One region of the Hominiventricola filiformis genome, then DNA from elsewhere that is predicted to be linked to it. Evidence: predicted binding sites of a transcription regulator. Region 1 holds the regulator's gene; the other holds the start of a gene.

The links. Region 1 encodes Rex, which represses fermentation and respiration genes when NADH is low (regulators of the CRP and FNR family bind a similar motif). Its sites were predicted from a motif close to ATTGTTAANTANTTAACAAT; they were not measured.
Region 2: fucO (lactaldehyde reductase) is a predicted target of Rex. The motif match lies at 3,844-3,863, and genes of this name have one in related genera.

What each region holds. Positions count from the first base shown of each region.
Region 1 is NZ_JAJEPS010000006.1:119,438-124,653, forward strand. It holds gene alr (alanine racemase) at 1-141, opposite strand, end outside; gene LKD36_RS08110 (NAD(P)H-hydrate dehydratase) at 138-983, opposite strand; gene LKD36_RS08115 (redox-sensing transcriptional repressor Rex) at 1,069-1,713, opposite strand; gene LKD36_RS08120 (ABC-F family ATP-binding cassette domain-containing protein) at 1,784-3,700, opposite strand; gene LKD36_RS08125 (ATP-binding protein) at 3,748-4,980, opposite strand; gene LKD36_RS08130 (hypothetical protein) at 5,106-5,216, opposite strand, start outside.
Region 2 is NZ_JAJEPS010000016.1:2,624-7,839, reverse strand. It holds gene LKD36_RS13490 (vWA domain-containing protein) at 1-828, shown strand, start outside; gene LKD36_RS13485 (AAA family ATPase) at 825-2,180, shown strand; gene LKD36_RS13480 (DUF1622 domain-containing protein) at 2,182-2,514, shown strand; gene LKD36_RS13475 (folate family ECF transporter S component) at 2,593-3,147, opposite strand; THF riboswitch at 3,266-3,363, opposite strand; gene LKD36_RS13470 (hypothetical protein) at 3,392-3,766, opposite strand; gene fucO (lactaldehyde reductase) at 3,952-5,100, shown strand.

The sequences.
Region 1 (5,216 bases):
AATTGCTCCATGTCCGTATCCATCCGTCTTGACTACCGCGATCATCTTCGTCTCCGGAGCCAGACGATCTTTCATACTTTTAAAATTATATGCAACTGCATTCAGATTAATCTCAGCACAGATTCTTAAATAATGTTTCATGACTCTTCTCCTTTTCTCATAGCCTGGGGCAGATATTCGATCAAATGTCTGGCCAGTAATCCATAGGTTCCTTCTCTTTCAGCTGCCAGATCACCGGCGCGTCCGTGAAGCCATACGCCAAGTCTTGCTGCATCTTCTGCATCCATCCTCTGGCCCAGAAGTCCTGCAATAATACCGGTAAGAACGTCTCCGCTTCCTGCCGTGGACATTCCGTTATTTCCCGTTGTGTTCACTGTCACTCTGTCAGGATCACCGATCGCAGACGGGGCATCTTTCAGAACACAGATACAATGATAAGCCTTGGCAAATGCCTGCGCCTGTCCGGGAATATTTTCTGATATTTCTTTCATTGTAAGACCGGTCAGCCGCGAAAATTCTCCCACATGAGGAGTCACAATCAGCGGTCCTTCATGCTGTTCCAGAAGTTCCATACGTTCTGCCAGAAGATTCAGTCCATCCGCATCCACGACCATCGGATGATTCCACTTCTTCATCACCTGCTCAAGCAGTACTGCAGAATTATCGCTTTTTCCAAGTCCCGGACCAATTGCCACCGTATCTGCCCAGGAAAAAGCTTCTGTCAGCTGCTCAAGCATGGAGTCTCTGTCTTCATACGTCGTCATGATCGCTTCCGGAAGAAGCGTCTGTAAAATGATACGGTTCGCTTCCGGCGTGAAAATTCGTACCATACCGGCTCCAGTACGAAGTGCAGCATATCCGCAGAGATATGCTGCTCCTGCCATATTTTTACTGCCTGCAATACACAGGACCTTTCCATAAATTCCTTTGTGTGAACGCGCTGTCCGCTTCGGCAGCATATCCAGCATTATTTTTTCTTCCATCTTTTCTGTTTTCCCGTAAAAAAGGGGCTTCTGCGAAGGTTTGTCCGTTCGCATTGGCCCCTTTGTCATTTCATATACCTGTCAGTTATTCCGCTTCTTCCGGACGCTCATAACTGGTGATCCGATAGGAAAGCTGCATCAGACTGTCTACCAGATGTACGTTCTCCACTACCACATCCTTCGGAACGTCCAGATCCAGATGTGCAAAATTCCACAGAGCCTTGATTCCGCAGGCTGCCAGTCTGGTTGCCGCTTCCTGTACCTTACTCTTCGGCAGAGTCAGTACCGCAATCTCAATCTGCTCTTCTTCCACAAACTCTTCCAATTCGTCCATCATCAGAACCGGAATTCCTCTGATTGAGGTACCCGCCAGTTCCGGGCGGATATCAAAAATTGCCTTCGTGATAAATCCATTCTTGCTGAAATCATAGTTTGCAAGTGCATGTCCGAAGTTACCTCCACCAATGATAATCATTGGATGAGTCGTATTCACTCCAAGAATCTTGCCGATCTCATCATAAAGATACTGTACATTATATCCATATCCCTGCTGTCCAAATCCACCAAAATTATTTAAGTCCTGACGTATCTGGGAAGCTGTTACCTGCATTTTATTACTTAATTCTCCGGAGGAGATACGTTCTACTCCGTTATTCAGCATCTCACCGAGATATCTATAGTATCGCGGAAGTCTTTTTATAACCGCTTTTGATATGCGTCTTTCTTCCATAAAACGCCTCCAATCATATACTTTATATATTATAAAACGCTGTTTATTTTTTGTCAAACTTTTCTGTCAGTTATTCTGACAGTTCTTCCCATTTTTCATATAATTCTTCCAGTTCCGTCTGGATGGCATCTTTTTCTTTGGAAAGCTTCGTCACTTCCGCCACATTGGTGAAAACTTCTTTCTTCTCCAGTTCCGCATCAATCTCTTTATCGCGGTTCTCCAGCTCTTCAATGCGGCTTTCTACTTTCTTCAGCTCATTTTGTTTCTTACGAAGCTGTGCCTGCTGTTCTTTCTGCTGCTTCCAGTCCAGCTTGGAATCTGTGTCTGCGGTTGTCTCTGCTGCCGAAACCGTCTCCGTGGGAGCCGCAGTGAAATTTACCATGGTCTCTTTCTTTTCCAGATAATAATCGTAGTTTCCAATATAGTTGGTCAGTCCCTGATTTTCCAGATCGAGAATCCGGGTCGCTACTGTATTGATGAAATAACGGTCGTGGGAGACGAACAGCACCGTTCCGGTATAATGGTTCAGCGCATCCTCCAGTACTTCTTTCGAAACGATATCCAGATGGTTGGTGGGCTCGTCGAGGATCAGGAAGTTTGCCTCGGAAAGCATGAGCTTCGCCAGAGAAACACGGCCACGCTCGCCACCGCTTAAATCTTTAATCCGTTTAAATACATCATCCCCTGTAAAAAGGAAGGCAGCCAGTACGTTACGGATTTTTGTATTGGTCAATGTCGGATAGGCATCCGAAAGTTCTTCAAATACCGTCTTTTCCATATGAAGCACATGGTGCTCCTGATCGTAATAACCAATCTGCACCCGGGAACCCAGATGCACTTCTCCTGCATCCGCCGGAATTACCTGATTCAAAATCTTCAGGATCGTGGTCTTTCCCGTACCATTGCTTCCGATGAGCGCCACTCTCTCACCGCGCTTGATTTCAAAATCAAGATCCGTGAACAACGTCTGGGGCGGAAATGCCTTGGACAGTCCCAATACTGTAAGTACGTCATTACCGCTTACCACCCGCGGCTCCAGTTCAATATGCATATCTGCCTTTACTTCAGAAGGCTTGTCCAGCACATCCAGCTTGTCCAGCATTTTCTCACGGCTTTCGGCACGCTTGATGGATTTCTCGCGGTTGAAGGATTTCAGTTTGGCAATAACTTCCTCCTGATGTTTGATTTCCCGCTGCTGGTTTAAGTACGCCTGCATCTGTGCTTCCCGGAGCATGGCTTTTTTCTGGGCATAATCGGAATAATTGCCCATGAAGGTGGTCACCTGTCCCTGATCAATCTCGATAACTTTGGTCACAACTCTGTTGAGAAAATACCGGTCATGGGAGACAATGAGTACGGCTCCCTGATAATTCATAAGGAACGTCTCCAGCCAGGTGATAGAACCCATATCCAGGTGGTTGGTGGGCTCATCCAACATAATAATATCCGGTTTGGAGAGCAGCAGTTTACCCAGTGAAACACGGGTCTTCTGTCCACCGGACAGGGTATCCACATGCTTGGAAAAATCTTCTTCCGTAAATCCGAGGCCCTTTAATACACCCGTAATCTCACTTTTCCAGGCATATCCGTTCTTCTGCTCAAACTCATGGCTCAGTCTTGCATACTGGTCCATCAGCTCCTGCAGTTCGGCACCCTCTGCCTGTTTCATGGAAAGCTCCATGCTGCGGATCCGAGCTTCCAGATCGAGCACATCCTGCTTCACCGTCAGAAGCTCATCAAAAATCGTGTTTCCACTCTGCATCTCCTGATGCTGAGCAAGATATCCGATGGTGGCACCTTTGTTGATCACCGTCTGCCCGTCATCTGCCGCCATCTCCCCTATGATAATTTTTAAAAGCGTAGACTTTCCGGCACCGTTGATACCAACGATCGCCGCTTTCTCCCGCTCTTCAATATGAAAAGAAGCATTTTTGAGGACTTCGTTGTCCCCGAATGCTTTGCATATATTCTGACATGCTAAAATCATTTTTGTAAATCTCCGTTTCTATAAATCCTGCGGACGGCTAAAATCCATCAAATATATTCAATTGGCAGAGCAACAAGATTTTCTCTCAAATACGTTTTTTTGTCAACCAGGCACATAATGACGCCCAATCCTCTTGTCTTTCCTTCCACTTTATCTAAAACAAGATTTGCCGCTCCCATATTTGCTTTGGGATTTCCTGACATTTTAATTTCAATAGGATATAACACCCCGTCTTCTTCTATCACAAGGTCTATTTCATTTTCTCCTGATGCATTCTTATCTTTTCCCCTGTAATAAAAAATATTGAATCGATAATCTTTTCCCTCATTAGTATAGGATTTCAAAATTTCCGATACCACGAACGTTTCAAACATATTTCCAGCAACAGCAGAACATTTTAAAGCATCCGCTGTCAGCCACCTGGTAAGATAACAGGCCAGTCCCGTATCCCGGAAATATATTTTTGGTGCTTTAATGGCCCGTTTCAACGCACTTGCGCTGTATGGCTGTAATAAATAAATAATCCCTGTTTTTTCCAGAATCGAAACCCAGTTCTTTATGGTAGGCTCACTTACCCCTGTTTCACTTGCCAGGTTTGTATAATTAAGAATTTCTCCAGTCCGTGCCGCAATTGCGGTCAGAAATTTCGTAAAGGTAATACTATCTGCTGAAATCAGCTCATTAATATCCCTCTCCAGATACGTGGAAACATAAGAAGAATAATATTCCTGCCAGTCTCTCTCCACATCGTAAAGTTCCGGATAGGAACCTTTATGAATGATATTCCAGAGATCACGATAAAGTTTTATTTCTTTTTCCCGCTCTTTTATATAAAAATCTGTAGGGATAAAATGCCGGTTAAACTGTACCCCATAGATCTCTCTCATGGACAGTCCTGACAATTCAGAAATTGCCACTCTTCCTGCCAGAGATTCACTCATTCCTTTCATCAGTTCCAGTTTCTGCGACCCGGATAAAATGAACAAGCCGCGTTCATCAGAGTCGTCTACGATTTTCTTAATCTCTTCTAATATCTCATTTTCCTTTTGGACTTCATCGATAAAAAGCGGACAGGGATTGTTTAAAAAGAAAAGCTTCGGCTCTTCTCTTGCCTGCAGCCTCGTCAGCTTGTCATCAAAATTCGCCCTGTTGTATTCTGTAAACTCATGTTTGATAAGTGTTGATTTTCCAACCTGTCTTGCCCCAATAATCAGGGAACATTTGCTGGATGCAACTCTCTTCTTCAGTACGGATGTAATTGCTCTTTCAATATAAGCCATAGAACACCTCCGACAAATCTAAAATACAAGTTTATTATAGTCGTGAAGGTCAAAAAAATCAATATATAAAAACGACCAATCCGAAAGTTTAATTTCAGATTGGTCGTGAAGAAAAATCTATGATATCAGTTTTTCCTTTTTCTTTGTATATTAATTCCTATACTCCACATCGACAATGCTAATATTAATAACCATCCTCCTACAAAGTTTGTATCTGATGTTTCTGCAGATTCCAC
Region 2 (5,216 bases), on a different contig from region 1:
AGGGCAAGGATGGTACAGGAATTCTGTATCGATGACCATACATACTGGCCGGCTCCGCCGGAGGAGGAAGGTCCGAAGCCGCCGTCACCTCTGATGGCAAAGCTTAAGAAGCACTGGAAGGATGTCAGCGACCGGATGCAGACGGAGCTTTCTATCGGAAGAGAAGCGGGAACAGAGGACGGAGACCTGTCCGATGAACTGGCGGTGGAGAACCGGGAGCGTTATGATTACCGGACGTTTCTGAGGAAATTTGCAGTCTTAAAAGAAGAAATGCAGATCGATCCGGATTCTTTTGATTATGTATTTTACAGCTACGGTCTCCGGATGTATGGCAATATGCCGCTTATTGAACCACAGGAATGGAAAGAAACTCATAAAATTGAAGAATTCGTCATTGTAATTGACACATCCATGTCCTGCAGCGGCGATCTGGTGAGAAAATTTCTGGAGGAGACGTATCACATCCTGGCTGAGACGGAGAGTTTCTTTCGGAAAGTACATATCCGGATTCTGCAATGTGATGATGCAGTACGTGCAGATCAGCTGATTACAACAGGAGAAGAGCTGAAACAGTACATGGATCATCTGCAGCTCTATGGAGATGGAGGAACGGATTTCCGCCCCGCATTCACCTATGTGCAGCAGCTCATCGACCAGGGTGAATTTAAAAATCTGAAAGGATTATTGTATTTCACCGATGGAAAAGGAACCTTCCCGCGGAAGAGGCCGCCCTATGATGCGGCGTTCATTTTATTCAGGGAAGATTATAAGGAGGTAAGTGTTCCGCCTTGGGCAATCCGCCTGATGCTGGACGAAGAAGACTTATGAATATCAAGCGAGCAAAAGAAGAAATCAAACATACCATTGATGCATACCACCTGCGGGGAGCGGACGGAAAGTACCGGATTCCGGTGATCCGCCAGCGCCCGGTGCTGCTCATGGGACCTCCAGGTATCGGCAAGACTCAGATTATGGAGCAGGTGGCCGAAGAGTGCGGACTGCCCCTTCTTTCCTACACCATCACCCATCATACCCGCCAGAGTGCCATTGGCCTTCCTTTTATCAGGGAAAAAGAATATCAGGGAAAGATGCATTCTGTGACGGAATATACCATGAGTGAGATCATTTCCGCGGTCTATGAGAAGATGGAGGAGACAGGGCAGCAGGAAGGAATTCTCTTTATCGATGAGATCAACTGCGTGTCTGAGACACTGGCACCGACCATGCTTCAGTTTCTGCAGTGTAAGACCTTCGGTAACCAGCAGGTGCCGGAAGGATGGATCATTGTGGCAGCAGGCAACCCGCCGGAATATAACAAATCCGTCCGGGAGTTCGATATTGTTACCCTGGACCGTGTGAAGAAGATCGAGATAGAGGCAGACTATCAGGTGTGGAAAGAATTTGCCTATGAGCAGAAGATTCATGGCGCTATCATTTCGTATCTGGATATTAAACCGGACAATTTTTATCAGATCGAGACGACTGTGGACGGGAAACGTTTTGTAACGGCCAGAGGATGGCAGGATCTTTCAGAAATTTTGCAGGTTTACGAGGCACTTGATATTCCGGTAGACCAGGAAGTGGTGGGACAGTATCTCCAGCATGGCAGAATTGCCAAGGACTTTGCGGCGTATCTCGACCTCTATGCAAAATATAAGACCGATTACCAGATTGACGGTATCTTAAAAGGCGTGTGGAAACCGTCCGCCATTGAGAAACTTAAATTTGCCGCTTTCGATGAGCGGCTCAGTGTGGTGGGGCTTCTCATCAGCCGTCTGGGAGAGATCTTTTCCCAGGTACAGGCTGTGGATGAGCAGGTCACAGAAGTCTATGAGCAGCTGAAATCGAAGAAAGCGCTGGAAGGGGAACTGGATGAAGCGATCCGGGCAGATTTTGAAGCCCAGGTGAGCAGAAGAGAGCAGATGGTGGAGGAAGCTGCGGAAAATCTGGAATGCGCCTTTGATTTCTGTGAGACTGCATTCGGAGAAGGACAGGAGCTGGTAGTCTTTGTCACGGAGCTTACGATCAATCCCTACAGTTCCTGGTTTATCAGTGAAAATGGCTGCGACCGCTACTACAAATACAATAAAGGACTCTTATTCCGGGAAGGCCGGCAGGGAATCCTCGATGATATGGATGCTCTCCGTGACCGGATGGAAAGAAGAGAAGGAGGACAGTAGGATGGCGGATATTCTGAATGTACTGGAATTTTGCATGGATCATCTGGTAGAAATTGCCATTCTGATCTTTGAATTTATCGGGGTGGGAATTATTATTTTCTCTGGCCTCCGTGGATTCTGGCTGTATCTGAAACGGTCGCCGGAGACAAAGCTGACTCTGGCCAAAGGTCTGGCTATGGGTCTGGAGTTTAAGCTTGGAAGCGAGATCTTAAGAACGGTGATTGTCCGGGACTGGAAAGAGATCGGCACCGTAGCAGGAATTATCGCTTTACGTGCAGCATTGACCTTCCTCATTCACTGGGAAATCAAAGAAGAAGAAAAAGAAATGCATTAAGCATAAAGATCAAAAGAGCCGTCATCCGCTGGCAGAAGATGCCAGATGGATGGCGGCTTTTTGGGAGTTCAAATGTAATTATCTGCGGGCAGGTAATGCCACACGTACCACTTTCTGTAATGCTTCCAGAAATACATAGATGATGACGATATTTACAAAGAAGTTCATGGTACATTTAATGATTCTGGTGGTCAGAAGTACCTGAAGCGGGGTGCCGTACATCAGGTACAGCCAGGTGGATGTCAGCGTAATGCTGATAACGAATTCCACCAGTGCACAGGCAACAGCGCGGAGCTTGGTGATTTTGGAACGATACAGAATCAGTCCGCAAAGTGCGCCAACCAGAGCATAGCTTAAGGAAAATCCCGGAAAATAGGAAAATCCTCTGACAAAGCTGTTCAGCATGTCGCCAAGGAATCCAACCGTGAAGCCCATCACCGGGCCGCCCATCATACCGGCAGCAATAAATGCTAGGAATCCGATACGGATCTCAACGATAGAAGAGATCGGAATGTTGAAGAATGACAGTACCACGTACAGTGCAATGAAGAAACCACAGATACATAAATTCTGTACTTTGCACAGTTCCTGCAACTGGTATTTGAGATCCAGCGCTTCTTTTGAAATCTGCATAAAAAATACACCTCCATAGATGAAATGCAGGGGTGAAGGAACCAGTCCTTCGCTGAATGATAAGTGACTCATAAATAATATCTTTCAGGCACCACATCTGAGATGTATCCTCATATGTAGCAACGGGTGCGAATCAGACACCGTAAGCCTTTGGGCTTTTCGTCCCGTGACAACTCCCCATCCACGGGCACTTAACGCGTAAGATTCTACTTCGCTATTATTTACTTGTTTTTTATTATAGCAGTTATTCCCAATTCGTCAATGGATTAACAAAGATTTTTTCATTTTTTAACGCGGCCATGCCCTGGCTTAAATATTCTGCCAGCTGTTCCCGGCTTTCTGTGATATATTCCAGTGTCACATATTCCGGTTGAATCCGTTCCACCAGTTCCCGGACGCCAAGGGCGGTGAAAGGCTGGTGCTTATCGATGGCAAAAATATGGGTGAACAGCTGGTTCATCTGTTCCATGGGATCGTCTGACAGTATATGGGGGTGGGTATGCAGAAAATGTCCTGTATCCAGCATCAGGCCTTTCTTCTGATAATGGATACTTTCCAACAGAAGATAAGTCATCTCCGGACGCCGGAAATTCAGTCCCGGCCACCACAGATTTTCCATGAGAAGCAAGTTGGGCGCTGAGACCCACAGCCCCGACTGCGGGCATTAAAACAGGGTCATAAGATATTCCAAATCAGTATGTCAATAATATAACAAACTTATTGACTATTTGAAAAACAGGTGTATAGTAAAGATTGTGAAAGAAAAAACAATTTCACCTATCAGCAGAATGGAGGATTGAAAAGATGGCAAACAGAATCGTTTTAAATGAAACATCTTATCATGGGAAAGGAGCCATTCAGGAGATCGCAGGAGAAGTAACCCGCAGAGGCTTCCGAAAGGCATTTGTATGTTCGGGTCCGACCCTTTATAAGCATGGGGTAACCAAGAAAGTGACCGATGTACTGGAGCAGGCAGGATGTCCTTATGAGGTTTATACCAATATTAAAGAGAACCCGACCATTGAGAATGTGCAGGATGGTGTGAAAGCATACAAAGCATCCGGAGCAGACTTTATCGTAGCACTGGGAGGTGGTTCTCCTATGGATACGGCAAAGGCAATCGGAATTATCATTAATAACCCGGAGTTTGAGGATGTGAGAAGTCTGGAAGGTGTAGCACCGACCAAGAATCCGTCGGTTCCGATTATTGCAGTTCCGACCACAGCAGGTACTGCATCAGAGATTACCATTAACTATGTCATTACCGACACCGAAAAGAGAAGAAAATTCGTATGTGTCGATACCCATGATATTCCGATTGTGGCAGTGGTTGACCCGGATATGATGTCATCTATGCCGAAGGGACTGACGGCAGCAACCGGCATGGACGCGCTGACCCACGCCATTGAAGGATACATTACAAAGGCAGCATGGGAGATGACGGACATGTTTCATCTGAAAGCCATCGAGCTGATTTCTTCTTCCTTAAGAGGTGCAGTTGAGAATACACCGGAAGGCCGGGAAGGAATGGCGCTTGGCCAGTATGTTGCAGGAATGGGATTTTCCAACGTAGGACTTGGAATTGTACATTCCATGGCACATGCACTGGGAGCTGTCTATGACACTCCGCATGGTGTGGCAAATGCAATTCTGCTTCCGACGGTTATGGAATTTAACGCAGATGCTACCGGAGAGAAATACAGAGACATTGCAAAAGCAATGGGCGTTCAGGGAACAGAGACCATGAGTCAGGAAGAATACCGGAAAGCAGCCGTTGATGCGGTCCGCAAACTGGCTTCCGATGTTGGCATTCCGAAAGACCTGAAAGGAATTGCAAAAGAAGAGGATGTACGGTTCTTAAGTGAAAGTGCAGTGGCAGATGCCTGCGCACCGGGTAACCCGAAAGAGGCAACTCTGGAAGATATTGAGATGCTGTACCGCAAACTTCTGTAAAGACGTTATCCACCATTACATACTTCCTATATACGATATGGAAATGCCGCTATGCCGTTTATCAAGACGGTAAAGCGGCATTTTCATGTTTCTGGAAACTTTAGAAAATCTTAATT